DNA from 4 places in the Streptomyces sp. CA-250714 genome. Region 3 is predicted to be linked to each of the others. Evidence: riboswitches for the same ligand, from Rfam matches in the RefSeq annotation. Region 3 holds a riboswitch; each other region holds the start of a gene.
What was found. A riboswitch is a leader RNA that binds a small molecule or an ion and turns the genes downstream of it on or off. The one in region 3 is predicted to bind cobalamin.
Positions count from the first base shown of each region.

Region 1: another riboswitch for cobalamin. It lies ahead of ACQEU8_RS28060 (ABC transporter substrate-binding protein); the one in region 3 lies ahead of ACQEU8_RS12230 (ribonucleoside-diphosphate reductase subunit alpha).
Region 2: another riboswitch for cobalamin. It lies ahead of metE (5-methyltetrahydropteroyltriglutamate--homocysteine S-methyltransferase); the one in region 3 lies ahead of ACQEU8_RS12230 (ribonucleoside-diphosphate reductase subunit alpha).
Region 4: another riboswitch for cobalamin. It lies ahead of ACQEU8_RS25685 (cobalamin biosynthesis protein); the one in region 3 lies ahead of ACQEU8_RS12230 (ribonucleoside-diphosphate reductase subunit alpha).

Region 1 is NZ_JBNJMI010000002.1:2,039,872-2,046,883, reverse strand. Features, by position in the region: gene ACQEU8_RS28075 (ABC transporter substrate-binding protein) at 1-379, opposite strand, end outside; partial or broken gene ACQEU8_RS28070 (ABC transporter ATP-binding protein) at 568-1,326, opposite strand; gene ACQEU8_RS28065 (FecCD family ABC transporter permease) at 1,323-2,489, opposite strand; gene ACQEU8_RS28060 (ABC transporter substrate-binding protein) at 2,558-3,598, opposite strand; cobalamin riboswitch at 3,667-3,848, opposite strand; gene ACQEU8_RS28055 (hypothetical protein) at 4,295-5,026, opposite strand; gene ACQEU8_RS28050 (terpene synthase family protein) at 5,187-7,012, shown strand, end outside.
Region 2 is NZ_JBNJMI010000001.1:1,354,389-1,361,400, reverse strand. Features, by position in the region: gene ACQEU8_RS06120 (aspartate aminotransferase family protein) at 1-177, shown strand, start outside; gene metE (5-methyltetrahydropteroyltriglutamate--homocysteine S-methyltransferase) at 219-2,564, opposite strand; cobalamin riboswitch at 2,721-2,940, opposite strand; gene ACQEU8_RS06110 (tyrosine-protein phosphatase) at 3,201-4,010, opposite strand; gene ACQEU8_RS06105 (MFS transporter) at 4,342-5,631, shown strand; gene ACQEU8_RS06100 (amino acid adenylation domain-containing protein) at 5,591-7,012, shown strand, end outside.
Region 3 is NZ_JBNJMI010000001.1:2,775,172-2,782,183, reverse strand. Features, by position in the region: gene ACQEU8_RS12245 (tetratricopeptide repeat protein) at 1-69, shown strand, start outside; gene def (peptide deformylase) at 198-842, shown strand; gene ACQEU8_RS12235 (ribonucleotide-diphosphate reductase subunit beta) at 868-1,881, opposite strand; gene ACQEU8_RS12230 (ribonucleoside-diphosphate reductase subunit alpha) at 1,881-4,292, opposite strand; cobalamin riboswitch at 4,413-4,544, opposite strand; gene ACQEU8_RS12225 (GNAT family N-acetyltransferase) at 4,610-5,107, opposite strand; gene ACQEU8_RS12220 (YbdD/YjiX family protein) at 5,148-5,366, opposite strand; gene ACQEU8_RS12215 (carbon starvation CstA family protein) at 5,363-7,012, opposite strand, start outside.
Region 4 is NZ_JBNJMI010000002.1:1,507,443-1,514,454, reverse strand. Features, by position in the region: gene ACQEU8_RS25690 (cobyric acid synthase) at 1-1,353, opposite strand, end outside; partial or broken gene ACQEU8_RS25685 (cobalamin biosynthesis protein) at 1,350-2,341, opposite strand; cobalamin riboswitch at 2,434-2,618, opposite strand; gene ACQEU8_RS25680 (hypothetical protein) at 2,757-2,969, opposite strand; gene ACQEU8_RS25675 (anion permease) at 2,988-4,316, opposite strand; gene ACQEU8_RS25670 (alpha/beta hydrolase family protein) at 4,652-5,809, shown strand; gene ACQEU8_RS25665 (hypothetical protein) at 6,090-7,012, shown strand, end outside.

The DNA of each region.
Region 1 (7,012 bases), on a different contig from region 3:
CGAAGTCCGGGTTGGCGGCCAGCAGCGCCTCCTTGGACGGGTACTTCTTCGCCAGCACCTTGATGCCGCGGTACGCCTTCGCGTAGCGGGGCAGGATCCGGTCGTCGAGATAGGCGGTACCCGCCATCCGGTCCTGGAGGCCGAGGGCCAGCATGATCTCGGTGACGTGCTGGTTCATGGTCACGGCGCGCCGGGGCGGCTCGGTGAAGGTCGTCTTCACCCCGCAGTTGGTGACCGTGTACGGGAAACCCTCGGCGGAGCGGCCGGACTTCGCCGCGCCCCCGCCGGAGCCCGCACATGCGGTGAGGGATATCAGCAGCAGTGATACGAGCACCGCGCACCTGGCACCGCGCGGTGCGGCCGGTCCCGGCCGGTTCATGAGCGTCTCCTCGACGAGGTGTTGGCGTGGGTGGTCTCGCGGCGCGGCGGTGGCTTCGGGGGTTCTGCGGGCTCTGCGGGCTCCGCGGGGGTCATGGGCTCTGAGGGCTCCGGTTGCTCCGCGGGATCGGGTTGCTCCGCGGGCTCCGGTTGTTCCGGGGGATCGGGTGGCTCCGGGCGCTCGGCCGGGGGCAGGAAACGGACCGAGGGCCGGCCGTCCGTGCCGTCCCGTGTCACCACCGAGCGCACCCCGTAGACATCGGACACCAGCCGCTCCGTCAGCACCTCGCCCGGCGGGCCCGCCGCCACCGACCGGCCCTGCCGCAGCACCACCAGGTGGTCGCAGAACATCGCCGCCAAGTTGAGGTCGTGCAGGGCGATCACGCTGGTGACCGGTGTACGGACGACGAGCGCCAGCAGCTCCAGCTGATACTGGATGTCGAGGTGATTGGTGGGCTCGTCCAGCAGCAGCTCGCTCGGCCGCTGCGCCAGCGCACGCGCGATCTGCACCCGCTGCCGTTCCCCGCCCGAGAGGCTGTGCCAGGGCTGGTCGAGCCGGTCGGCGAGCCCGGTGTGCACGGCGGCCTCCCGCACCGCCGACTCGTCCCCGGCCCGGGGCCCGGACCAGACGCCGCGATGCGGGATGCGGCCGAGCCGTATGACATCGCCGACGGTCAGCTCCACGCCGGTCTCCGCGTGCTGCTCCACCACGGCCACCCGCCGGGCCACCGCACGGCGGCCCAACTCGCGCAGCGGTCTGCCGTCCAGCGTGACCACACCCGAGGAGGCCGGCCGGATACCCGCCAGCAGCCGCAACAGCGTGGACTTCCCCGAGCCGTTGGGGCCCAGCAGCCCCACCGTCTGGCCGGGCCGCAGCTCCAGGCTCACCCCGTCGACGATCAGCCGTCCGCCCGCCGTCCAGGACACCGCGTCCGCGCTCAGGCTCACAGCCCCGCACCCCCGCCCGCACGGGCGCGCCGCCCCCGGTGCAGGATCACCACGAAGGCGGGCACCCCCAGCAGTGAGGTCGCCACCCCGACCGGGAGCTCGCGCGGCGCCAGCAGGGTGCGGGCCGCGGTGTCCACCCACACCAGAAAGACCGCGCCCACCAGCGCTGTTACCGGCAGCAGCCGCCGGTGCGCGGGCCCGGTCAGCGCGCGGGCCGCGTGCGGCAGCACCAGCCCTACGAAGCCGATCGCGCCGGCCGAGCTGACGAGTACGGCCGTGAGCAGCGCGGTGACCAGCAGCAGCGTCAGCCGTACCCGCCGCACCGGTACGCCCAGCGAGGCGGCGGCCTCCGACCCGAAGGCGAAGGCGTCCAGCGCGTCGGCCCGCGCCAGGCACACCACCAGCGCCACCACCAACGCGGCCGCGCCCAGCGCCACTTCGTTCCAGTCGGCCGAACCCAGCGAACCCAGCAGCCAGAACAGCACCCCGCGGGTCTGCTCCGCGTCCGCCGAGGTGAAGACGATCAGCGAGGTCAGCGCCGAGAACAGCTGCATACCGGCGATGCCCGACAGCAGCACCCGGTCCGTGGTGCCGCCCGAGGTGTGCGCAAGCAGCAGGACCAGCGCGAATGAGAGTGCGGCGCCCGCGAAAGCGCCCGCCGACAATGAGAGGGCGCCGCCGCCCACGCCGAGCACCACCACGGCGACCGCCCCTGTGGAGGCGCCGGAGGAGACGCCCAGTACGAACGGGTCGGCAAGTGGGTTGCGGAGCAGGGACTGGAGGACGGCGCCGCACAGGCCGAGGCCGGCGCCGCACAGTGCGGCCAGCATCGCGCGAGGGAGGCGCAGTTCCACGATGATGCCCTCGCGCAGGGGTGAGACCCCCGCGTCGGCGCCGCCCAGTCGTTCTATGACGACCCGCCATACGTCGGTTACGCCGAGCCCGGCTTGGCCGACGGTGATTGCTGCGGCGATCGATATCGCGAGGGCGAGGACTCCGATCCCGCACAGGAGGGTTGCGCCTCGCGCGGTACGGAAGGCTCCGCTGAGGGGGTGCCCCTTCCTGAAGTTTGCGGGCTGCGGCTTCGTTGTGGTTGCTCGCGCAGTTCCCCGCGCTCCTGACGGGGCGCGTGTCCCCTGCGAAGCTTGGGCAGTCTGCGCCAGGGGCGCAGGGTGGGCAAGCGCAGCCCCCGGTGCCGGGTCGGCAGCAGCTTCCGAGCTCCGTTCGTCTGTCACTTCGCCAGCCCGAACTCGAGCAGCCCCCGCGCCACCTTCTCCACTCCCTCCACCGTGCGGATAGATGGATTCATCGCGGCGCCGGGGAGGAGGATGTAGCGCTTGTGGCGGACTGCTGTCATATGGCGGGTGACCGGGTCCGACTCCAGTTTCCGGATCTTGGCCTTGGCCGTCTCGGCGGTCTGGTTCTTGCGGGTCAGATCGCCCAGGACGATCACATCGGGGTCGCGGTCGGCAACCGTCTCCCAGCCGATCTGCGGCCATTCGTCACGGGTGTCGTCGAAGACGTTCTCGGCGCCCACCGCGCGGGTGATGATGCCGGGCGCTCCACAGCAGCCCGCCAGATACGGCGACTCGGAGTTGGCGAACCAGTACATGACGGAGGTGCCACGTGCGTCGACGCCCCGGGTGGCCTTCGCCACCCGCGCCTTCAGGTCGGCCACCAGCCGCTCGCCGCGCTTCCGCACGCCGAACGCCTTGGCCAGATCGCGGATCTCGCCGTAGACGGTGCTCAGTTCCAGCCGGCTGTCGCGTGCTCCGTCACCGTTGGAGCCGGACTTCTTGGCGCAGTCGGCGGGGGAGAGGTAGGTGGGCACCCCGAGGTCGGCGAACTTGCCGCGCGGGGCGACCCCGCCCTTGTCGAGGGTGGCGGAGAAGGAGGCGGTCACCAGGTCCGGGTCCGTATCGAGCACCTTCTCCAGCGCGGGGTAACCGTCGGCCAGCCGCGGCACCTTCGCGTTCTGTTTGCCGAGGCCCTTCATGACGGGGTCGGTCCAGGTGCCGGTGCCCGCCATCCGGTCGCCCAGGCCCAGCGCCAGCAGGATCTCGGTCGAGCCCTGGTCGAGGGAGACGGCCCGCCGCGGGGGCCGCTGGAGGGTGACGTCCTGCCCGCAGTTGTGCAGCGTACGGGGGTATCCGGGGGCCGTGCCCTTGCCGGACGCCTCCGTCGTGGAGCCCTCGCCGCAGCCTGCTGTGCTCAGGACGAGTGCCGGGGCGAGACCCAGCACGAGGGCGCGGATACGGCGCGGTCGGCGCATGGCCAGGTGTTCCTTCTCCGTCGTAAGGCCCAAGTCGCGGGGCCCGGCGTGCCACCGCGCCCGGGGTGGTCCGAGCGCGGGTGCCAGCAGGTCTTCGGGCTCGGGACTGTGGGGGCGTGCGCCTTCCCAGGGACGTACGTCCCCAGTGGCCTCGTGCATGCCCCAGTCCCACACCGCTGCGCGTCAGCTCCGGATTCGCACCGGATTCCCTGACCCGTTCAAGGGTTTGACTGGCGGCTGCAACGTACCACGCGGGCAGACAGCCGGAACAAGCACGGCAGAGCCGCGCAAACCGGCGGAGAGGGAGAAGGGGAAGAAAGAGACCCCGGGGCTTTACCCGGCCCCGGGGTCCTGGTTGCCGTTCGTTCGCACGCCCTGACGGTTCATGGGCGGATCGTTCGGCGATGTCCTCGCGTGGAGCCACTCCACCACGGCGCAGCGTGGATGCGCCGGCTGGGTTCGAACCAGCGTCTCGAGGTCGTCACCGCCCCGGTTGCCGGGCGATGAACGGCGATGCTGAGCTTGGAGCGAGAGGTTGAGACTGACCGGCCCCCTGTGTTCGTACAGGGCGCCGGGGGTTCACACATCAGCTTCAGCTTCAGCTTTGCGCTCCTGGCGCACCCCGGACCGAGAGGTCGTCGAACCCCTGGCCCGGGGAGTCTGTGCGGTCTTGATCGTGGGCTGCTCCCGAGTCGGTCAGGCGAAGAGGTAGCCGAAGACGGCGTCCCCGACGCGCTTGTCGGTGACCTCGGTGCCGTTGGCCTCCTCGCGGGCGAACTTCACCGCGGCGGCCAGCTTGTCCAGCCGCTCCAGCAGTTCGTTGACCCGGCGTGCGGGCAGGGCGCCGGAGTACTTGACCGTGGTCCAGTAGCCGACGGGGATGTCCTCGTAGTACACCTCGACCTGGGCCGGGTGCTTCTCCGTGGCCTCCGCCTTCACATGGTTGCGCGGCACCTTCTTGGTGCGCACCGTACGGACCTGCTCGGTCTTCCACCAGTCCGTGGACGGGTCCTTCTCCCACGCCTCCGCACCGTCCAGCACCGGCAGCTTCCGCAGGAAGGAGCCGAGCTCGCCCAGTTGCTTCTCCAGGAACAGCAGGTAGGAGACGGGTACTTCGGACAGGACGGTGCGTCCGTCGACGACGACGTCCGCACGAGCCGTGAGGTTCGCCCAGTCCTTCGTCGCCGTCACATCGAACAGCCGGGTCAGGATCTTCGCCGTTTCCTTCAGCACATCCTCGGCCTTGACCTGGACCCGCGTCGACTCCGGCGGAAGCTGCTCGCCCTCTTCGTCCTTGGGCTGGTACGTACGCGAGATACCGGCCAGCATCTGGGGCTTCGCCAGCCCGTGCTGTGCCTGCGCCAGGTCCTGGAGCACCTTGGACTTGACGCCCTTCTCGACTGCGATGATCTGATTCAGCTTCGCCACGAACGCGAAGTTAGCAGCCCGATCGCCAGCCGTTCCAGGCATTTGTTCGACGGCTTGGTAACAGAGCGGGGTCCCACGTCCGAGTGAAAAAGGATGCTCGTCATCCCGCGCCGGGTAGGCCAAGGCAGCACCCGATCCGACGACCTGGGGGACAGTGACGTTGTCGCAACCCTTCGAACTGCCCGACTTCTACGTGCCCTACCCGGCCCGGCTCAACCCGCACGTGGCCGAGGCGCGGGCCCATTCGCGGGAGTGGGCACGGGAGATGGGGATGCTGGAGGGGTCGGGGATCTGGGACACCGCCGACCTGGACGCGCACGACTACGCGCTGCTGTGCGCGTACACCCACCCCGACGCGAGCGCGGAGGATCTGGCGCTGGTCACCGACTGGTATGTGTGGGTCTTCTTCTTCGACGACCACTTCCTGGAGGAGTTCAAGCGCACCCAGGACCGGGCGGGCGGCAAGGCGTATCTCGACCGGCTGCCGCTGTTCATGCCGCTTGAGGACGACCCCGCGGCCACGGTGCCCGAACCCACCAACCCCGTCGAGGCGGGGCTGGCCGATCTGTGGGCCAGGACGGTGCCGTCGATGTCTGCGGACTGGCGCAAGCGGTTCGCCGTCAGCACCGAGAACCTGCTCAACGAGTCGCTGTGGGAGCTGTCCAACATCAACATCGGGCGGGTGCCGAACCCGGTCGAGTACATCGAGATGCGGCGCAAGGTCGGCGGCGCGCCCTGGTCGGCCGGGCTGGTGGAGTTCGCGGCGCACGCCGAGGTGCCGGCGGCTGTTGCCGCGTCCCGGCCGCTGTGCGTACTGCGCGACACCTTCTCCGACGCCGTCCATCTGCGTAACGACTTGTTCTCGTACCAGCGCGAGATCCAGGACGAGGGAGAGCTGTCCAACGGTGTGCTGGTCCTGGAGACGTTTCTGGAGTGCGGCACCCAGGAGGCCGCCGACGCCGTCAACGACCTGCTGACCTCCCGCCTCCAGCAGTTCGAGCACACCGCGCTGACCGAACTGCCCGCGCTCTGCGCCGACGAGGGACTGGACGCGGCGGCGTGCGCCGATATCGCCGCCTACACCAAGGGACTTCAGGACTGGCAGTCCGGCGGCCACGAGTGGCACATGCGCTCCAGCCGCTATATGAACGGCGGCGGCGTGGACGGCACCGGCCCGGCGCGGCTGCCGTTCGTCCCGGCCGGTCTCGGCACCTCTGCGGCCGATGTGCTGCGCCCGCAGACCCGGGCGCAGGTACGCCGCGCCCGCTCCTTCACCCACGTACCGCACGAGCGCACCGGGCCCTCGGTGCTGCCCGACTTCGAGATGCCGTTCGAGCACCGGCTCAGCCCGCACCTGGGCGGCGCCCGGGAACGGCTCGTCGACTGGGCCCACACGATGGGCCTGCTGGACCCGCAGCCGGATGTGCCCGGCAGCCGGGTGTGGGACGAGGAGCTGATCCGGGACTACGATCTGCCGCTGTGCGCCGCCGGACTGCACCCGGACGCGACGGCCGACGAGCTCGATCTGGCCTCCGCCTGGCTGGCCTGGGGCACCTGGGGTGACGACTACTATCCGGCCCGCTTCGGCCGCACCCGCGATCTGGCGGGCGCCAAGGAGTGCACCCGGCGGCTGTCCCACTTCATGCCCGTCGACGGCGAACCGCCCCCGCCTCCGGCGAGCCCCTTCGAGCGTTCACTGGCCGATCTGTGGGTCAGGACGGCGGGCCCGATGAGCCCCGCCAAGCGCCGGCGGTTCCGCACCGCCATCGAGACCATGGCCGAGAGCTGGCTGTGGGAGCTCGACAACCAGGCGCAGAACCGCATCCCCGACCCCGTCGACTATGTGGAGATGCGGCGCAGGACCTTCGGCTCCGATCTGACGATGAGCTTGTGCCGGCTCACCCAGCCGGACACCATCCCGGAGGAGATCTACCGCAGCGGCCCGATGAAGTCGCTGGAGAACGCCGCCGCCGACTACGCCTGTCT
Region 2 (7,012 bases), 1.4 Mb from region 3:
GTCTCCGGGGACCATCTGGAGGTCATCAAGCTGATCCCCCCGCTGGTGATCGGCGAGGAGGAAGTGGAGCGCTTCGTCGACGCGTTCACCCAGGTCATGGACGATGCGCACAGTGGAGGCGGGCTCATGTGGGACTTCGGGCGCACGTTGGTCCGACAGGCGGTGGCCCATCGCTGAGGGGGGCTGCCCTGTCTGCGCAGGGCAGCCCCGTTCAACGATCAGCTCTGGCGGAGCAGTTCCCTCCGTACCGTGCGGGCCGCGGCCACCAGGTTTTCCAGTGAGGCCCTGGTTTCGGTCCAGCCGCGGGTCTTCAGGCCGCAGTCAGGGTTGACCCAGAGCCGTTCGGCTGGGATGGCCTCCAGGCCCTTGCGGAGGAGTGCCGCCATTTCATCGGCTCCCGGGACCCGCGGTGAGTGGATGTCGTACACGCCGGGACCCGCCTCACGGGGGTAGCCGTGGCCGGCCAGTTCGTCCGCGACCTGCATATGGGAGCGGGCCGCCTCCAGGCTGATGACATCGGCGTCCAGCTCGTCTATCGCGCCGATGATGTCGCCGAACTCCGCGTAGCACATATGGGTGTGGATCTGGGTGTCCGGGCGTACCCCGCTGGTGGTGAGCCGGAACGCGGCGGTCGCCCATGCCAGATATTCGGGCCGGTCGGCGGCGCGCAGCGGCAGCGTCTCGCGCAGCGCCGGCTCGTCGACCTGGATGACGGCGGTGCCCGCGGCCTCCAGCTCGCACACCTCGTCCCGCAGCGCGAGGGCCACCTGGCGTGCCGTCTCGGACACCGGCTGGTCGTCCCGTACGAACGACCAGGCGAGCATGGTCACCGGACCGGTGAGCATGCCCTTGACCGGGCGGGAGGTCAGCGACTGGGCGTACCGCGTCCAGCGGACCGACATCGGGCGCGGGCGTGCGACATCGCCCGCGAGGATCGGCGGGCGCACATAGCGGGTGCCGTACGACTGCACCCAGCCGTGCCGGGTGGCGAGGTAGCCGGTGAGCTGTTCGGCGAAGTACTGCACCATGTCGTTGCGTTCGGGCTCACCGTGCACCAGTACGTCGAGTCCGGCGCGCTCCTGGAAGCCGATCACCTCGCGGATCTCGGCCGCGATCCGCTCCTCGTACCCCGCCTCGTCGATCCGGCCGGCCCGTAGGTCGGCCCGGGCGGTACGCAGCTCGGTCGTCTGCGGGAACGAACCGATGGTGGTGGTCGGCAGCGGCGGCAGACCCAGCCGTGTGCGCTGCGCCGCGGTGCGCTGCCCGTACGGCAGCGGACGGCGGGTGTCCGCGTCGGTGACGGCGGCGGAGCGGGCCCGTACCGCCTTGTCGTGGGTGAGCGGCGAGGCCGTGCGGGAGGTCAGATCGGCACGGTTGGCGGCCAGCTCGGCACTGATGGCGCCGGTCCCCTCGGACAGACCGCGCGCCAGAGTGACGGTCTCCGCTGCCTTCTGCCGCGCGAACGCCAGCCAGCGGGCGACCTGCGGGTCGATATGGCGCTCGGCACGGGCGTCCAGCGGCACATGCAGCAGCGAGCAGGACGTCGCCACATCCACCCGCGCCGCGAGGCCCAGCAGGGTGGCGAGGGTGGCGATGGACCGCTCGTAGTCGTTGATCCACACGTTACGGCCGTCGACCACGCCCGCGACCAGCCGCTTTCCGGTCAGCCCGCCGACGGCGGCGAGCGCGTCCAGATTGCCAGCGGCCCGTCCCGTGAAGTCGAGGGCGAGGCCCTCCACGGGAGCCTTCGCCAGCACGGGCAGTGCCTCGCCGAGCCGGTCGAAGTAGGAGGCGACCAGCAGCCGGGGCCGGTCGGGGAGGGTGCCCAGCGCACGGTACGCCTGTGCCGCCGCCTCCAGCTCGGCAGGCGTACGGTCCTGCACCAGCGCGGGCTCGTCCAGCTGCACCCACTGGGCGCCCGCCGCGCGCAGGTCCGCGAGCACCTCCGCGTAGACGGGCAGCAGCCGCTCCAGCAGCGTCAGCGGCTCGAAATCGGGGGCGACGCCCGGCGCCGGCTTGGCCAGCAGGAGGTAGGTCACGGGTCCGACGAGCACCGGCCTGGCGCCCTTCAGGCCCAGTGCGAGGGCTTCCTTCAGCTCGGCCGTCTGCTTGCTCGCGTCCGCCCGGAAGACGGTGTCAGGTCCGAGCTCGGGCACCAGGTAGTGGTAGTTGGTGTCGAACCACTTGGTCATCTCCAGCGGCGCGGCCTCCTGGGTGCCGCGGGCCATGGCGAAGTACCCGTCCAGCGGGTCCGCCGCGACCGCTGCCCGGTGCCGCTCGGGGACGGCGCCGACCATGACGGTGGTGTCCAGGACGTGGTCGTAGTACGAGAAGTCCCCGGTGGGCACCTCGTGGATGCCCGCCTCCGCCAGCTGCTGCCAGTTGGCGCGGCGCAACTCGGCGGCCGTCGCACGGAGGGCGTCGGCGGTGACGCGGCCCTTCCAGTAGCCCTCGACGGCCTTCTTCAGCTCACGGTTCGGCCCCTGGCGGGGATAGCCGTGCACCGTGGCGCGTACCGGCGCGGGTGGGGGAGTGGTGGCCGGGTTCGCTGCTGTCGCTGTCACGCAACTCTCCTTCGCGAGATGTCTCCAGCGCTCCCGGAAGCACGGGACGAGGACGCGAAGGGGTGGCTGCACGGGCGGACGCGTGGCCGGCGCCGCCGCTGTGCGCTGTGTTCTCCGACCCGCCCTCGAGGTCTCCGGGAGGACCGTACGCGTGTGGACGCGTACGGGCAGCGGGCAGGTCTTCGGACTCGCGGGCGCGCCTGCCGGTCTCCCGGCGGGCACCTACTGGCCGTCGCTTCCCGGACCGTGGGTCCAGTGCGTGTGACGGCGGTCGTTCCCGCTCACCGCTGCGGGGCAGTCCCGGATTCACACCGGGTTCCCTCTTACGACGCCTCCCGCCTGGCCGGCGGGGCGAACCAGCTGCGGGCCCAGCATAGCTGGGAGGCCGTCGCGGGAGGGCTGGCCCGCGTTGCCTGTTTGCGAGGGCGCCCCCCGCTGTGCTTGGGCAGTCTGCGCCAGGGGCGCAGGGTGGGCAAGCGCAGCCACCGGCCACCGGGCCGCACCTGAGGGGCGCCCACTGCGGGGTGCGGGGTGCGGCCGTCGCGCGGGTGCGGCCCGCTTGTGCCCACCCGTCCCGCCCTGGGGGTACCCCCGGCCGGAGGCTGGGGGAGGGACAGATGCCCACAAGCGGAGGGCTCAGGGTTCCAGCAGGCGGGACTGCAACCGGGTGCGGGTGGCCGGGGAGAGTTTTAGGGCCTCCGTCAAGTAGGTGTCCGTGTCGCCCCAGGTTTCGTCGATGGTGGCGAAGGCCGCGTCGAGGTAGGCGGCGCGGGCGTCGAAGAGGGGGGCGAGCAGTTCCAGGACTTCCGGGGACATTCCGGCCCTGGACTTGCTGCTGCGGTAGATCTTGTAGCGCCGGTGCGGCTGGTTGGACTGGAGGTAGTCCTCCTCGATGGCGGCCCGCTCGACGCCGAGCGCCAGCAGCGTGACGGCGATCGACAGGCCCGCCCGGTCCTTGCCCGCCGCGCAGTGCATCAGCGCGGGTACGCTGTCCTCGGCGAGCGCGTGCAGGATGCGGCTGTGCTCGGCCGTACGCTCGCGGATCATGGTGCGGTAGGAGTCGGTCATCCGCTGGGCGGCGAGGCCGTCGCCGAGGATCGCCCGCAGCTGGTCCAGCTCGCCGTCCCGCACCAGCCGCCAGAACTCGGCGCCGTCGGCCGGGTCGGACAGCGGAAGGTTGACGTTGCGGACGCCCGGCAGCTCGATGTCGGGGCCGTCGAGGGCCTGATCCGCGGAGTTGCGGAAGTCGAAGACCGTGTGCAGCCCGAGCTCGCCGAGGAAGGCGGCGTCCTCAGGTGTGGCGTGTGCCAGGTGTCCGCTGCGGAAGAGCACCCCGCGCCGCACCCGGCGCCCGTCCACCGTCGGCAGGCCCCCGACGTCCCGGAAATTCCGTACCCCGGTCAGCACCGTATCGGCGGACTCCACACTCACGCGCGCTCCTAGCATCTGCGACGACCGTCCGTCCGACCATAAGGCATGGATGCCTGAGGCGATCAGCCCTTGGATGCGTGCACCGGATCGTAGCCTTCCGGTGGCTCAGGGTGACGACGGTGCTGGGTGTGATCCGTCCGTACGTCGCGCCGAGCGGTAGCCGTACAGCCACCCTCGCGAGCCCCAAGGCGCAGTGGTTCGGATGTGAACAATTTTCATGAGCTTCGGCGGCGGAACGCCGTGCTCGCGGTAGCCTCCGCGTATCGCCCAACTCCCTGTGCACTGCCGTGTATCTGGCTCATGCCTTACCTACGAGGAGTCTGGATTGAGTCATCTGCATTGGCGTGTGCGCGCTCTTGTGGGCGCGTATGCGGTGTCCGTCTATGGCAACTTTCTCAATCTGATCGCGTTGAGCCTGTTCACCTACGAGGTCACGGGGAGCGGTCTCGGTCTGGGCCTGCTCATGGCGCTGCGGTTGTCCGCGGGGGTGCTGGCGGGGCTGGGAGCCGGGGCTCTGGCGGGCAGGGTGGGGCGCCGAGCCATGATGATCGGCGCGGATCTCGTCCAAGCGGTGGCCATGGTGGTTCTCGCGCTGTGTGCGACGGGGTCGGCTCCCGTGTGGCTGCTGGCTGTCGTCGCGGTGGTGCTCGGTGCCGGGAACACGTTCTTCAACGTCGGACTGCGCAGTGCGGTCCCGGTGATCGTGGGGCAGGAGGCGCGGGTTCGGGCGAACGGGCAATTGGCGACGGCTCGTTCCCTTGCCACCGTGGCGGGTTTCGCTTCGGCCGCCCCGGTCATCGAATTGGCGGGCCACAGTGCCGCGTTCGCCGTGAACGCGGCCAGCTTCCTGGTGTCCGCGGTGGCGTTGTCGCTGCTGCGGCCCCGTATGGAGGAGGACCGGTCGGCTCCGCAGGCCGAGCCGAAGCCGGAAGCCGCTTCCCTGCGGCAGGTGCTGAATGCGGTGCCGGCGCTGCTGCTCGGCATGGTGCTGCTGCGGGGCGTCGACGCGCTCGCCTCTTCGTCCCACAACGTGGCTCTTCCCATGGTGGCCGATGTGGAGTCGCCGGGGGATCCGGCCATGTTCATGACGCAGTTCTGGGCCTCCTGGGCGGTGGGCACTTTCCTGGCCCACCAGTTGCTGAAGCGGCGGCACGCGTCGTGGTCGGAGGGCCGGTGCGGCGCGTACGCCTTCGCGGTGGGCACCTGCGTGATGTCGCTCTCCTTCGTGCTGGCCTTCACCGGTCCGGCGCCCCTCGTACTCGTGGCCGTCGCCGGGCTGGCCGGGCTGGCCGACGGGTTCACGGAGATCGTGTACACCTCACGGCTGCAGGCGGCGCCTGACCGGGAACGCAGCCGGCTGTTCGGACTGTCCGCCGCGGCGGAGACCTCCGGATTCGCCCTCGGCATGGTGGCCGCGGCGGCAGCGCTGGAGGCCTGGCCGGCGCTCGCGGTCGTGGGCCTCTTCCACGGAGTGGCGCTCTGCGGGGCGCTGGCGTTTCTCCTGTTGTCCCTGGCCGCCGCCCGGCGCCGGGTGAGCGAGCAACCGTACGAGCAACCGTATGAACAGCCGTCACACAGTGAAGGAGCGAACATCCATGGCCCGTGCACGGGGACCGGCTCTGTACCGAGGGCCTGAGCTGGAGCTGACCGACGACGATCCGCTGAACGCGGTCAGCGCCCTGCTGCGGGCGGCGGAGCGCTCCGCGGACGCGGGCGTCGTGACCGTCGGGGACGACGGCCGCACGACCGTTCAGAAGTATCCCGAATTGCTCTCCGCGGCACGCCGGTTGCTCACGGGCTTGCGGGAACAGGGGCTGCGTCCCGGCGCCGACATCGTGCTGTGCGGGTTACCGCTGGACGAGTTCTTTCCCGCGTTCTGGGCCTGTGTGCTCGGCGGCGCCAGGCCGGTCGCCATCGCGGAACGGGCAGAGGCGGGCTCCCCGGCCCTGGAACGCCTCGGTCACACCTGTGAGTTGCTCGGCGACCCGCTGGTGGTGACGGACCGCGCGGGCGCGGCCATGGTGGCCGGGGCAGCCGTGTCCGCAAGGGTGGTGGTCGCCGAGGACTGTCTGCGGCACCTGCCCGCGGACGATCTGGTGGAGCCGGACGACTGTGACGTGGCGCTGCTGATGCTCTCCTCGGGCAGCACGGGCGTGCCCAAGGCGGTCCAGCTCACGCATGAAGGGCTGACGGAGTTCGCGGCGAGCAGTCGGCGGATCCTGGACGTGCGGCCCGGCGATACGACCGTGAACTGGCTCCCGGTGGATCACAGTGGGGCGCTGCTGCTCTACCACCTCCTCCAGGTGTTCGTGGGCTGCACCAATGTCCACGCCACGCCCGGCCATGTGCTGGCCGCGCCGCTGCGCTGGCTGGACCTGCTGGAGGAGCACGGAGCGCAGCACGGCTGGGCGCCCGCGTTCGCGTACCGGATGATCGCCGACGCGGTCGGCGAACACCCGGACAGGCAATGGGACCTGGGCCGGATACGGACCCTGGTGTGCGGCGGTGAGCAGATCCCGTTGTCGGTGATGGAACGGTTCCTCGCCGCCACGGGACCGTTCGGCGTGCGGGACGAACACCTCGTGCCCGTCTGGGGCATGGCGGAGACGGTCACGGCCATCACCTACGGCAGGCTCCGCGGTGCGGGCGGCGTGAACCATGTGCGCAAGGACAGCCTCGGCGGGGATCTGGTCCGCGTCGGCGAGGACACCGAGGAACGGGACCGCGTGACCTTCGTCGCCGTCGGAGCCCCCGCACACCGGGCGGAGGTGCGCGTCGTCGACCACAGCGGCGAGCCCCTCCCGGAGGAGCGGATCGGCAGACTCCAGTTACGGTCGGCGGCCCGCGTCACCCCCGGATACGTCAACAATCCCGAGGCGGACCGGGCCGCATTCCCCGCCGAGCCCGACTGGCTCGACACCGGTGACCTGGCCTTCCTCGCCGACGGCCAGGTGACGATCACCGGCAGAAGCAAGGACCTGATCATTCTCAACGGGCACAACGTCTACGGCCACGAG
Region 3 (7,012 bases):
CTGCTGGACGGCTGGGTCGCGGACAGCCCGGACACCCGTGAGTGGCGGGATCTGGAGGAGGTCTGCTGAGCCTCCACCGGCGGCCCCGTACCCTGTAGGGCGGGTCCTTACGGTACGCAGCCGTACGGTGCTCAGCCGGTTCACCGGCGGATCTCAGCTCTCACGGTCTTACGGGTCGCAGGAAGGCGTACGACGGCATGGCGCAGCAGCAGGAAACAACGGCCGAGTCGGCCGCCACCGCCGAGGGCGAGTTCGTCGACGACGTGACGGACGCGGCAGCCCGCGAGGAGGCCCACACCGCGCGGGGTACGGCCCGGCCGGTCACCGTCATCGGCAACCCGGTGCTGCACCGGGAGTGCAAGGACGTGGCGGAGTTCGACGACGAGCTGGCCGCGCTGATCGACGACATGTTCGCCAGCCAGCGCGCTGCCGAGGGTGTCGGCATCGCCGCCAACCAGATCGGCGTCGACCTGAAGGTGTTCGTCTACGACTGTCACGACGACGAGGGCGTACGGCACGTGGGTGTCGTCTGCAACCCGGTGCTCGAACAGCTCCCCGCCGAGCAGCGGGTGCTGGACGACGGCAGCGAGGGCTGCCTTTCGGTGCCCGGCGCCTACCACCCGCTGGCGCGGCCCGACTACGCCGTGGTGCGCGGGCAGGACGCGCAGGGCAAGCCGATCATGGTGCGGGGCACCGGGTACTTCGCGCGCTGCCTCCAGCACGAGACCGATCACCTTTACGGGTATCTGTACGTCGACCGGCTTTCGAAGCGGGAGCGGAAGGACGTGCTCCGGCAGATGGCCGAGAGCACGCCCCGCTACGAGACGGTGCCGAACGAGTAACCGGCACCACCATCCGCCGTACCGCTCAGAAGTCGTCGTCCAGCGACACCGAGCCCTCCACCGCCACCTGGTAGGCCGAGGGGCGGCGCTCGAAGAAGTTGGTCAGCTCCTGCACGTTCTGCAGCTCCATGAAGGAGAACGGGTTGCTGGAGCCGTAGCGCTCGGGGAAGCCGAGCCGGCGAAGCCGCTGGTCGGCGACGGCCTCCAGGTACTGGCGCATGGACTCGGTGTTCATGCCGGACAGGCCGTCGCCGCACAGGTCGCGCGCGAACTGCAGCTCCGCCTCGACGGCTTCCTCCAGCATCGCCGTGACCTGCTTCTCCAGCTCCGCGTCGAAGAGTTCGGGCTCCTCCTCGCGGACGGTGTCCACCACGTCGAAGGCGAACGACATGTGCATCGACTCGTCGCGGAACACCCAGTTGGTGCCCGTGGCCAGCCCGTGCAGCAGTCCGCGTGAGCGGAACCAGTAGACGTAGGCGAACGCGCCGTAGAAGAACAGCCCCTCGATACAGGCGGCGAAGCAGATCAGGTTGAGCAGGAAGCGGCGGCGGTCGGCCTTCGACTCCAGCTTGTCGATGGTCTCCACAGAGTCCATCCAGCGGAAGCAGAACTGGGCCTTCTCCCGGATGGAGGGGATGTTCTCCACTGCTGCGAACGCTGCCGCACGCTCGTCGTGGTCGGGCAGATAGGTGTCCAGCAGCGTCAGATAGAACTGGACGTGTACGGCTTCCTCGAACAGCTGCCGGGACAAGTAGAGCCGGGCTTCCGGCGAGTTGATGTGCTTGTAGAGCGTCAGCACGAGGTTGTTGGCGACGATCGAGTCCCCGGTGGCGAAGAACGCCACCAGACGGCTGATCATGTGCTGTTCGCCCGGTGTGAGCTTGGCCAGGTCGGCGACGTCCGAGTGGAGGTCGACCTCCTCGACGGTCCAGGTGTTCTTGATGGCGTCGCGGTAGCGCTCGTAGAAGTGCGGATAGCGCATCGGGCGCAGGGTCAGCTCGAAGCCCGGGTCGAGCAGGTTCTTGTTGTCGTCTCGCATTACTGGCAGGCCTCGCAGGACTCGGGGTTTTCCAGGGAGCAGGCGATCGCTTCGTCGGCCGCCTGCTGGGGGACGGTGGCGGTCCTCGCCGCCTGGGCGATGCGCGTCGCGGGGCGCGAGCGCAGGTAGTACGTGGTCTTGATGCCGCGCTTCCAGGCGTACGCGTACATCGAGCTGAGCTTCCCGATGGTGGGGGAGGCCAGGAAGAGGTTGAGCGACTGGCTCTGGTCCAGATACGGGGTGCGGGCGGCGGCCATGTCGATCAGGGCGCGCTGCGGGATCTCCCAGGCCGTGCGGTACAGCTCCCGGACGTGCGCGGGCACCCACTCCAGCTCCTGCACGGAGCCGTTGGCCTGGCGCAGCGCCTCCCGGGCGCGCGCGTCCCACAGCCCCAGCCGCTTCAATTCCGCGACCAGATAGGTGTTCACCTGAAGGAACTCGCCGCTCAGCGTCTCGCGCTTGAACAGGTTGGAGACCTGCGGCTCGATGCACTCGTAGACGCCCGCGATGGAGGCGATGGTCGCGGTCGGGGCGATGGCGAGCAGCAGGGAGTTGCGCATCCCCGTGCGCGCGATACGGGCGCGCAGCGCGTCCCAGCGGTCCGCCCAGTGCGGCTCGGCGTTCGGGTAGTGGTCCGGGTGCAGTACGCCGCGCGCCGTGCGGGTCGAGGACCAGGCCGGCAGGGGGCCGTGCCGGTCGGCCAGTTCGGCGGAGGTCTCGTACGCGGCGAGCATGATGCGCTCGGCGATCCGGGTGGACAGCACGCGGGCCTCGTCCGAGTCGAACGGCAGCCCGAGCCGGAAGAAGACGTCCTGGAGGCCCATCACCCCCAGACCCACCGGCCGCCAGCGGGAGTTGGAGGCTGCCGCCTGACCGGTCGGGTAGTAGTTGATGTCCACCACGCGGTCCAGGAACGTCACGGCGGTACGGACGGTGGCGTCCAGCCGCTCCCAGTCCATCGCGCCGTCCTCGCCGAGATGGGCGGCGAGGTTGACCGAGCCCAGGTTGCAGACCGCCGTCTCACCGTCGTCGGTGACCTCCAGGATCTCGGTGCACAGGTTGGAGGAGTGCACCGTGTGGCCCGGCTCGGCGGTCTGGTTGGCGGTGCGGTTGGAGGTGTCCTTGAACGTCATCCAGCCGTTGCCGGTCTGCGCCAGGGTGCGCATCATCGCGCCGTACAACTGCCGTGCGGGCAACTGCTTGACGGCACGGCCCTCGGCCTCGGCGCGGCGGTACGCGGTGTCGAACTCCTCGCCCCACAGGTCGACCAGCTCCGGCACTTCGGACGGGGAGAAGAGCGACCACTGGCCGTCCGCCTCGACGCGGCGCATGAACTCGTCCGGCACCCAGTGCGCCAGATTGAGGTTGTGCGTACGGCGCGCGTCCTCGCCCGTGTTGTCGCGCAGTTCCAGGAACTCCTCGATGTCCGCGTGCCACGTCTCCAGATAGACGCAGGCGGCGCCCTTCCGCCGGCCCCCCTGGTTGACCGCGGCGACGGACGCGTCCAGCGTCCGCAGGAACGGGACGATGCCGTTCGAGTGGCCGTTCGTCCCCCGGATCAGCGCCCCGCGGGAGCGGATCCGGGAGTACGACAGACCGATGCCGCCCGCGTGCTTGGAGAGCCGCGCGACCTGCTGATAGCGCTCATAGATCGAGTCCAGCTCGTCGCTGGGCGAATCCAGCAGATAGCAGGACGACATCTGCGGATGGCGGGTGCCGGAGTTGAACAGGGTGGGGGAGGAGGGGAGATAGGCGAGGGAGCTGATGAGCCGGTAGAACGCGGCCACCTCTTCGAGCGCGTCGGCCGAGCCGTCAGCGGCCAGCCCGCAGGCGACGCGGAGCAGGAAGTGCTGCGGCGTCTCGACGGTGCGCCGGGTGGTCGGGTGCCGCAGCAGGTAACGGGAGTGGACGGTACGCAGCCCGAAGTACTCGAACCGGTCGTCGGCGCCGCCCTCGACGGCTTCCTCGACCAGGGTGTCCAACTGGCCGGCGTGCTCGCGTACGAACGCGTGGGTGCGGTCCGCGATCAGCCCTTGGGCGTGGCCGAGGGCCACCGATGCGGAGAACGAGGTGACGCCCTCGGCCGCCGCCTCGTCGCGGATCGCGCGGGTGAGCAGCCGCGCCGCCAGCCGCGAGTAGGACGGCTCCTCGCTGATGAGGCCCGCAGCCGACTCGATGGCCAGGGCCCGCAACTCGGCCTGGTCCGCGCCCGGTTGCCGACCGCGCAGTGCCGCCGCCAGCACCGGTGCCGGGTCCGCGTCCTGGAGATCCGCCGTGAGTGCGGCGAGGGTTTCGCGGAGCGCGGTCGCCTGTGGGTCCTCGCGGGTGGCGTTCCCTGGGGAAGCGGCGCCGGTGGGCGCTGCCCCGGTGGGGGCGCGTTCCGGAAGGGTGGGGGCGGTGGTGACGGTCACGCGATGCTCTCCCTCGCTGCTGACTGTCCGTGGGCAGCACGGAGGGAGGGAGCGCACGCCGCGCCCTCAGCAGGGCATGGCGCGCTCCGCCCGCCGGTCCAACCCACGAGACCCGGACGTTCGTCGATGCCGCCGCCGGCAGGTACTCGGACTTGCGGGCGCGCTTGCGTGGGCCCCCTCACCGTTGCGGGCCAGTTCCGGATTCGCACCGGATTCCCCTGCATCGGAGGCGACGGCGTGTGCGAGCATACATGTTGTGCCCCGCCGATCCAGAACCCCCACATGTTGTGCCGCCCCGCCCGGGAGGCCGGGCGGGGTCACAGGGAGAGGGCGTAGGTCCACAGGATGAAGCCCTCGAGGGGCGCCCAGTCACGCTCGGGGGTCCGGCGGAAGCCGATCCGCTCGTAGAGGCGGTGCGCCGCGTGCATGGTCGGCTGGGTGGACAGGACGAGCCCGCTCAGGCCGAGGGCGCGGCCCCGCGTCATACAGGCCCGGACGAGGGCCTCGCCCACCCCGCGGCCGCGGGCCGACTCCCTGACGCCGAGCATCCGGAACTCGCCCTCGCCCTCCCGCGCCAGGTCGGCGTAGGGGCCACCCCGGCCGACGAAGGTGACGGTGCCCAGCAGTGCGCCCTGGTGGTCCTCCGCGACGAGCAGCTCGGCCTGGGCGGCGCGGCCCGCCGCGTCGCGGAGGGTGTCCAGATATGGGTCGGCTTCGGCGAAGTCCAGCAGCCCGCCGTCGAGATAGGCGCGTGCCACCAGTTCCCCGGCCTCCGCGTACTCCTCAGGTCTGGCGGTTCTCACAGTGATGTCCATGGCGGCCATCATGCGGCACGCCACCGACAATCCGCGCTGCTCAGCAGCAGCGGAAGCCCTCCCGCGGATCGCCCTCCCGGGCGTCCGTGCGGCGGCGTTCGAACTCCTTACGGCTGGGGATCTCCGCGTCGGGGCCCTGGTGCTGCCGTACATGCGCGACGTACCGCTCGTAGGCGCTCTCGTCGGTGAACTCGCGCACGTACCAGCGCAGCCAGCGCCCGGCGCGCAGCACGGGGTTGGCCGACTTCGCCGCGTTCACCGCGAGCCGCCCCCCGACTCGCCGCTCTGCTGTCCGGCGGCGGCCAGTGCCGCCTCGTGCTCGGCCTGCTCCGCCTTCTCCTCCTTCGTGGCGATCAGCCCGGCGGGCTCCACCAACTTCGACTCCTGGTAGGGCGCCTCGTACATCCGGGTGCCCTCCGGGTTGCGTACGGCGCGCACGCAGGTGCGGGCCGCGTCCGCGAGAACGATGATGACGAGAACGGCGAAGAGTGCCGACAGGATGCCGTCCACCGTGGAGTTGGTGACGATGGTGTGCATGTCGTCCATGCTCTTGGCGGGGGCGATGACCTTGCCCTGCTCGATGGCGTCTTGGTAATTGGCGCGCTGCTGGAAGAAGCCGACCTTCGGGTCGGTGGAGAAGACCTTCTGCCAGCTGGCGGTCAGTGTGACGACCGCGTCCCACACCAGCGGTACGGCGGTCACCCAGGCCCACTTCAGCCGCCCGGACTTGACCAGCAGCGTCGTACAGACGGCCAGCGCGACGGCGGCCAGCAGCTGGTTGGCGATGCCGAAGAGCGGGAAGAGCTGGTTGATTCCGCCCAGCGGCTCGTGCACGCCGACCCACAGGAAGTAGCCCCACAGCGCGACGATGGCGGCGCTGGAGAACAGCAGCCCGGGCCACCAGCTGACCCGGCGGAAGGGCTTGTAGACGTTGCCGAGCATGTCCTGGAGCATGAAGCGGCCCACGCGGGTGCCCGCGTCGAGCGCCGTCAGGATGAACAGCGCCTCGAACATGATGGCGAAGTGGTACCAGAACGCCTTCATCCCGGCGCCGCCGATGACCTCCGAGAAGATGTTGGAGACACCGATGGCCAGCGTCGGCGCGCCGCCCGTACGGGAGAGCAGCGACTGCTCCTCGACGGCCTTGGCTGCTGCCGCGAGTTGGTCCGGGGTGATGGTGTAGCCGAAGTTCTTCACCGCCTCGGAGGCGGCCTGCACGTTGTCGCCGATGACGCCGGCGGGCGCGTTCATCGCGAAGTAGAGCCCCGGGTCGATGATGCTGGCCGCGACCATCGCCATGATGGCGACGAACGACTCCATCAGCATGGAGCCGTAGCCGATCATCCGGATCTGGGTCTCCTTCTGGATCATCTTCGGCGTGGTGCCCGAGGAGATCAGCGCGTGGAAGCCGGACAGGGCGCCGCAGGCGATGGTGATGAAGACGAACGGGAAGAGCGAGCCCGCGAAGACCGGCCCGTTGCCGACGCCCGCGAAGTCGGTGATGCCGTCCATCTTCATCGTCGGCAGCGTCACCACGACACCCACGGCCAGCAGCCCGATGGTGCCGATCTTCATGAACGTCGACAGGTAGTCACGCGGTGCCAGCAGCATCCACACCGGGAGGATGGAGGCGACGAAGCTGTAGACCAGGATCCAGATCACCAGCGTGCCGGGCTCCAGGGTGAAGGTGTCCGCCCAGGACGACTCGGCGACCCACCGCCCGGAGACCAGCGCGAGCAGCAGCAGCCCGATGCCGATCAGGGAGACCTCGGTGACCCGCCCGGGCCGCAGCACCCGCAGGTAGAAGCCCATGAACAGGGCGATCGGGATGGTCATGCCGATCGAGAACGTGCCCCAGGGCGATTCGGCCAGCGCGTTGACGACGACGAGGGCCAGCACCGCGAG
Region 4 (7,012 bases), on a different contig from region 3:
CAGCGAGCCGTGCCAGTGGGTGCCCCACACGGTGCCGACCCGGCAACCGTCCAGCGCAGCACCCTCGGGGCCGCTCAGGAACGGCTCACCACCGTGCACGTCGGCCACCCCGTGGTGGATCTCGTAGCCCTCCACCGGCTCACCCAGCGCGAGCCCGTGCGGGCGGGCCAGCGTCTTGTCCCTGGCGAACCGCACCCGCACCGGCAGCAGTCCGAGTCCGTCCACCACACCCGCGCGCGACTCGACCTCGTCCTCGATACGCTCGCCCAGCAGTTGGTAGCCGCCGCAGATGCCCAGCACGGGCCGCCCCTCGGCCGCACGCCGCGCCAGCGCCGCGGCCAGCCCACGCGCGCGTACCCACTCCAGCGCCTTGACCGTGCCCCGGGTGCCGGGCACCACCACCAGGTCGGCGTCGGCCAGCTCCTCGGGGCGGTCGCAGAACCGCACCACCACACCGGGTTCGGCAGCCAGCGCGTCCACATCGGTGAAGTTGGACATCAGCGGCACCGGCAGCACAGCGACCCGCAGCACATCGGCACCGTGCGGGGGCGCGACGGCGGACTCCCGTACGGTCCCGCGCAGCGAGACCCGGAGCCCGTCCTCCTCGTCGATGCCCAGCCCGTGCTGGTACGGCAGTACGCCGAGCGTGGGCCGCCCGGTCAGGCCGTGCAGCATCTTCAGGCCGGGTTCCAGCAGTGAGACGTCGCCGCGGAACTTGTTGACCATGTAGCCCGCCAGCAGCGCCTGGTCCTCCGGCGCCAGCAGTGCCGTGGTACCGAAGAGCGAGGCGAACACCCCGCCCCGATCGATGTCGCCGACCACCAGCACCGGCAGCCGACAGGCGCGCGCCAGCCCCATGTTGACGATGTCGCTGCGCCGCAGATTGATCTCGGCGGGGCTTCCCGCGCCCTCGCAGATGACCGCGTCATGGGTGCTCCGCAGCTCCTCCAGACAGCCCGCGACGGTCTCCAGCAGCTCCGCACGCCCCCCGTGCCGTACGTCGCCGCTGCCCTCCGTGTGGCGGCCGAAGTATCCCCGGGCCGACATCTCGCCGACGGCCTTGCCCAGCAGTACGACCTGACTGGTGCGGTCGCCGCCCGGCTTCAGCAGCACCGGGTTCATCAACGCGCTCGGCTCGACCCGTGCGGCAGCCGCCTGCATGGCCTGCGCCCGGCCGATCTCCGCGCCGTCGAGCGTGACGTACGAGTTGAGCGACATGTTCTGCGCCTTGAAGGGCGCCACCCGCACGCCTTTGCGGGCCAGCCAGCGGCAGATGCCCGCCGTCACCACGCTCTTGCCGGCGTCCGAGGTCGTCCCGGCGACCAGCAGCCCGCCTCCCGTACGCGCGCTCACCGCACCCCTCCCATACCGCGGCCCCGCCCGCGGCGGCGTACTGCCGTACCCACCAGACAGCTCGTGGCCAGCGCCAACAGTCCTACCCGGCGCGACAGCCGCACAGCCCGCTCGATGTCCGCCGTGCGGACGGCCCGGCCGGGCGCGTTGAGAACGGGCCGGTGCTCCACCCGCCCGCCGTACGAGAGCGTCCCGCCCAGCCGCACCCCGAGCGCGCCCGCGAACGACGCCTCCACGGGCCCGGCGTTGGGGCTGGGGTGGCGGTGCGCGTCACAGCGCCAGGCGCGGACGGCACCGCGCGGGTCCGGTCCGGCGAGCGCGGCCAGTACGGCGGTCAGCCGCGCCCCGGGCCAGCCCGCCACGTCGTCCAGCCGCGCGGCGGCCCAGCCGAATCTGCGGTGCCGGGGGAGGTGTGCCCGACCATCGCGTCCAGGGTGTTGACCGCGCGGAAGCCCACCAGCCCGGGTACGCCCGCCAGCGCTCCCCACACCAGCGCTCCCACCACGGCGTCCGAGGTGTTCTCCGCGACCGACTCGACCACGGCGCGGGCCACCGCCGGCGCGTCCAGCTGCTGCGGGTCGCGCCCGCACAGCGCGGGCAGCCGCTCGCGCGCCAGCTCCAGGTCCCCCGCCTCCAGCGCGGCGGCCACGGCCCGGGCCTCGCGGGTCAGCGACGTACCCCCCAGCACGGCCCACGCGGCGACGGCGGTCAGCGCGATGCCCGGCACCGGTGAACGCCCCACGGCGCGCGCGGGGTTGCGCCCGGCGCTCGCCGTAGTCAGTCCGCGGGCCGCTGCGGCGGCGCCTCCCACGCAGAGGGCGACATAGAGCGCGCCCGCACCCCGGTGGTCGCGCCACATGCGGCGCTCCAGTGCTGCGGCGGCCCGGCCGAAGACGGCGACAGGGTGGCCGCGCCGTGGATCACCGAGCAGCGCGTCGGCTGCGAACCCCAGCAGCGTGCCGCACACATGGACGTCACGGCTCCGCATCAGCCGACGGATCCGGCGCACGCATCCACAACGGCAGCAGGTATGGGGGCAGGGCCACGCATGGCAGTGTCCTCACTCAGGGTCCGCGCCCTGGCTCGACTCGACCGGCGGCGGGAGTCTCCTGGCTCCCGGATCCACACCGCCCTCGCCTTCCAGCCCGCATGGGCCGTGGCTTCGTTGAGCGCGGCGCTCCCCGGTGACAGTGGCGGGACCGCGCCGGATTCGCACCGGCTTCCTCCCCATGCCGCCGTTTGGCACCGGCAGTCCACCACGTTTGACCTGCGGCGGGCAAGCCGGACGTGGTGCTTGCGGCCGTCCCCTTATGCCGCCGGACCCTCGCCGTCGTGGCTTCTCGCCGCTGCGGCGGAAAAAGAAAGGGGGCCGGGGGGGCGTAGCCCCCCGGGCCCCCTTACGGCTACGCCGCGATCAGGTAGATCCCGTACGCCACCGCCGCCAGGCACACGGCATAGCAGGCATACGCACCAGTACGGGCGAGCACCGAAGGTGCGGAGCCCGCGGTGCGGGGGGAGCCGGCGACGATGCCGAGGGTGAAGACGCCGACGAGTCCCACCGTCGCCGCCAGGCTGACGCCGAAGACCTGGCCGAGCGAGGCCCAGTCGATGTTCATGCGGTGATCCCCTTCTGCTTACCTGAAGCTGCTCGCCGACGCGGGGCGGCCGGTCGAATGCGCGGGCTCGGCCGCCGTCGTCTCCTCCGCGGCAACACCGGCCGCGCTCACTCCCGCCGGCGGCGGGGGCGGGGAGACGGCCCGGATGGCGTTGGTGACCACCCCGGCGGGCTCGGACTCGGGCTGCGGCTCCGGCTCGGCGGCCGGGCTCGGGATCTCCGCGGCCTGCGCGGCCACGGCGGGCTCGACCTCGTTGACGTTCGTGTGGTCCACCGGCGCGCGCCGGGAGCGGAGCCAGATGGCGCCGCAGAGCACGACGGTGAGCACGGCCACCGTGGTCACGCCCCAGTCGCCCTGCTCGGCCAGCAGCGCGGCAGCGGCCGCGACCCCGCCGGCCGCGGGAAGGGTGAGCCCCCAGCCGATGAACATCCGGCCCGCCGTTCCCCACCGCACGACGCCGCCCTTGCGGCCGATCCCCGAACCCATCACGGCGCCGGAGCACACATGCGTGGTGGAGAGGGAGAAGCCGATGTGCGAGGAGGCCAGGATGGTGGCCGCCGCGCTGGTCTGGGCCGCGAAGCCCTGCGGGGGCTGGATGTCGGTGATGCCCTTGCCCATGGTGCGGATGATGCGCCAGCCGCCGAGGTAGGTGCCCAGCGCGATGGCGAACCCGGCCGAGGCGATCACCCATACCGGCGGGTCGGCGCCGGGCGCCAGGGCGCCGCCGGTGACCAGGGCCAGCGTGATGACGCCCATGGTCTTCTGGGCGTCGTTGGTGCCGTGCGCGAGGGAGACCAGCGCGGCCGAGGTGATCTGGCCGGCGCGGTAGCCCTTGGCGGTCCGCTGCTCGTCGGCGTGCCGGGCGACCCGGTAGGTCAGCCGGGTGGCGCAGACCGAGGCGATGCCCGCGACCAGCGGCGCGGCGAGCGCCGGGATGAGGACCTTCATGACGACGACGTCGCCGTTGACCGCGCCGGTGCCGACGGCGGCGAGCGTCGCGCCGATCAGTCCGCCCATCAGTGCGTGCGAGGAGCTGGAGGGCAGCCCGGCGAGCCAGGTCAGCAGGTTCCAGATGATGGCGCCGACCAGCCCTGCGAAGATCACTTCGGGCTGGATGCCGGAGCCTTCATCGATGATTCCCGAAGATATGGTCTTGGCCACCTCGATGGACAGGAAGGCACCGAGGAGGTTGAGGACCGCGGACATGGCCACCGCCGCCCGAGGAGCCAGTGCCCCGGTGGAGATGGTCGTCGCCATGGCGTTGGCGGTGTCGTGGAAGCCGTTCGTGAAGTCGAACACCAAGGCCGTGACGATCACGATCCCGATGAGAAGCGTGATGTGTTCCATTCACCAGGCACAATCAGTTCGAGGGGCAATGACGTCGTGAACGTAAAGACGGCGAGTGAACGGAAGGTGAACTGGGGCAGGCATCGAAGTGTCGCCCCCTGACACCTGTTGTGTGGGCCAGATCACACCGTAGGGGCGGAGGCTCCGCGAAGCCAACAGGGTGTGATGCCGTGCCCCCAATTTCCAATGGCGCCACGCCGGTTGACGCCCCGTCGCCGCGTGCCGACCCGGCCCCGATTCCCCCGGCGAACCGGCCCCGATTCCCCCGGCCGGGCGTCACCCTCCCGGCCCGCCCCGCTGGTTTCGCACGCCCGATCGCGTCAACACTGACAAGGATGCGTCTGCGAACCGCGGCACTGGCCGCCACCTCCGTGCTCGGTACCGGCGCGGCCACCCTGGCGGCCGGACGGTACGCCGCCGACGCCGCGCTGCGCCCGCCGCGCCCCCGGAGCGACGGCGGCAGCAGGCCCACCGCGGGCTTCGAGGGCACCCGGCTGACCGTGCACTCCCACGACGAGAGCCGGATCTCCGTCACCCGCTCCCTGGCGGCCCGGCTGCCCGGTGTCTACGGACTGACCGGACGCGGTATCCACGCCGTCGTCGGGCCGGTGCTGGAGGACGAGACGGCCGCCGAACCCCGCCCGCACGCCGTCGTACGGGAACTGCGCCGCATCGACCGCGGCCGGCTCAGCGCCGGTGCCACCGTACGGCTCACCCCGCAGGTGTACGTAGGCACCCCCGGTGAAGCCCTCGGCGCCGAGTACGCCGACGTCGAGATCCCCGGTGAACTCGGCCCGCTGCCCGCCTGGTTCATGCCCGGCGACCGCAACGCCTGGGTCATCACCGTGCACGGCCTCGGCGCCACCCGCGAGCACCCACTGACGCTGCTCCCGTTCTACCGGAGGTACAGCGTCCCGGTGCTCGACATCGCCTACCGGGGCGACGCCGGTGCGCCCCCGCCCCTCGACGGCATCGGCCACCTGGGCAACTCCGAATGGCGGGACCTGGACGCCGCCATCCGCTACGCGGTCCAGCACGGCGCCCAGCGGGTGATCCTGCACGGCTGGTCCAGCGGCGCCACCATGGCCCTGCACGCCGCCGCCAACTCCCCGCTGCGGGACCGGGTGGCCGGCCTCGTACTGGACTCGCCCGTACTCGACTGGCCGCGCACCGTGCGTGCCCTGGCGCTTTCCCGAGGCACCCCCCGCGCGCTGCTGCCGCTGGTCGTCCGCGCCGTCCAGGGCCGGGCCGGACTCCCCGAGGGGCGCGACGCCGCGCTGGTCGACCCCGCGAAGCTGACCGTGCCGGCGCTGCTGCTGCACGGCCCAGCGGACACCATCGCCCCCTGGGACAGCTCCCGCGCGCTGGCGGCCCACCGCCCGAAGCTCGTCTCCCTGCACAAGGTCCCGCACGCCCCGCACGCCGCCATGTGGAACGCCGACCCGCACGGCTACGAGGAGAAGCTGCGCCGCTTCCTCACGCCCTTCATGTGAGACAGCTTCATGTGAGGCCGCCGGCCGCGGGCCCATGTGAGGGCATGTCACGCTGAGCCCTTTTCAAGCCCCCGCGTACGCCCGGCCGGAGAAGGCGAACGACCGGAAAGGGCACCCCAGGTTTGGGTTTCAACGGCGCAGCGTGAAGACTGCTCCTGTGACGACGTCCCGTACCCCGGGGGACAACCGGCTCCGCCTCGTCCCCCGACAGCCCGTCGCCGCCGCCCGGCGCACTGTGACGACCAGGCGCTCCGCCAGGACGCCACCGCCCCCGGACGGTGTGCTGCCCCGCGACCAGCTCGCCCGGCACGCGCGTGCCTGCCTCGCCGATGCCGTCCGCGTCGCCCGCTGGGCGGCCGGGACCGGCCGCTCCCCGCAGCCTGGCGCCGAGGCGGAACGGGCGGCCGAATCCCTGCGGATGACCGTTCCGCTGGTGCGTACGCACTGGGACCGGGCCAAGCTGGCCGGCCTCATCGAACTGCACGGCGACACCGCCCGCGCCGGCTGGCGGCTGCGTGCCTGGGACCGGGACGACAGCGCCGTACTGCGCGGCTGGGTCGCCCTCTTCGACGCCTGGTCGCTGGCCCACCCCGCGCCGCTGCCGCACGAGCAGAGCCTGGTCGCGGAGATCGTCGAGGCGGTGCCGCAGTTCCTCTCCGTGATGCACCTCTCCGGCGGCCCCGTCACCTTCTCGCTGCTGCACGATCTGCTCGCGCAGCGCATCGCCGAGCTGCGCGCCGAACGCGAGCAGGAGACCAGCCGCGCGATGGTCGGCGTCGCCCTGCCCGGGCTGCTCGACTGGGCGCTGGACGGGCTCTCCGCGGTCGGGGCGCTGACCCGCTGCCCGGACGAGGACCCCGCCGAGGAGACCGGCGTACGGCAGGGCTCCGCCGTCCTCACCCCGCTCGGCAACTGGGCGGTGTGGACCAAGCTGGAGCAGATCTGCGTCGCGGCCCAGAGCCCGGCCGGCAACATCGAGCAGTCCGCCGAGGAGATGCTGCGCGGCTGCGCCCGGATGACCCCGGGTCCGGCCCGCGACGAGTACCGCGCCTGGCTCGCCGCGCGCCCCACCGGACCGGCCGTCACCGAGCTGCTGGAGGCGGCCAGGGGCGAGGACGCGCTCATCCGGGGGCTTGCCTTCGAGGCGCTGCGGGTGGTGGGCGCGCCTGCCGAGGAAGCCGTGCAGGAAGCAGCGCAGGAGCC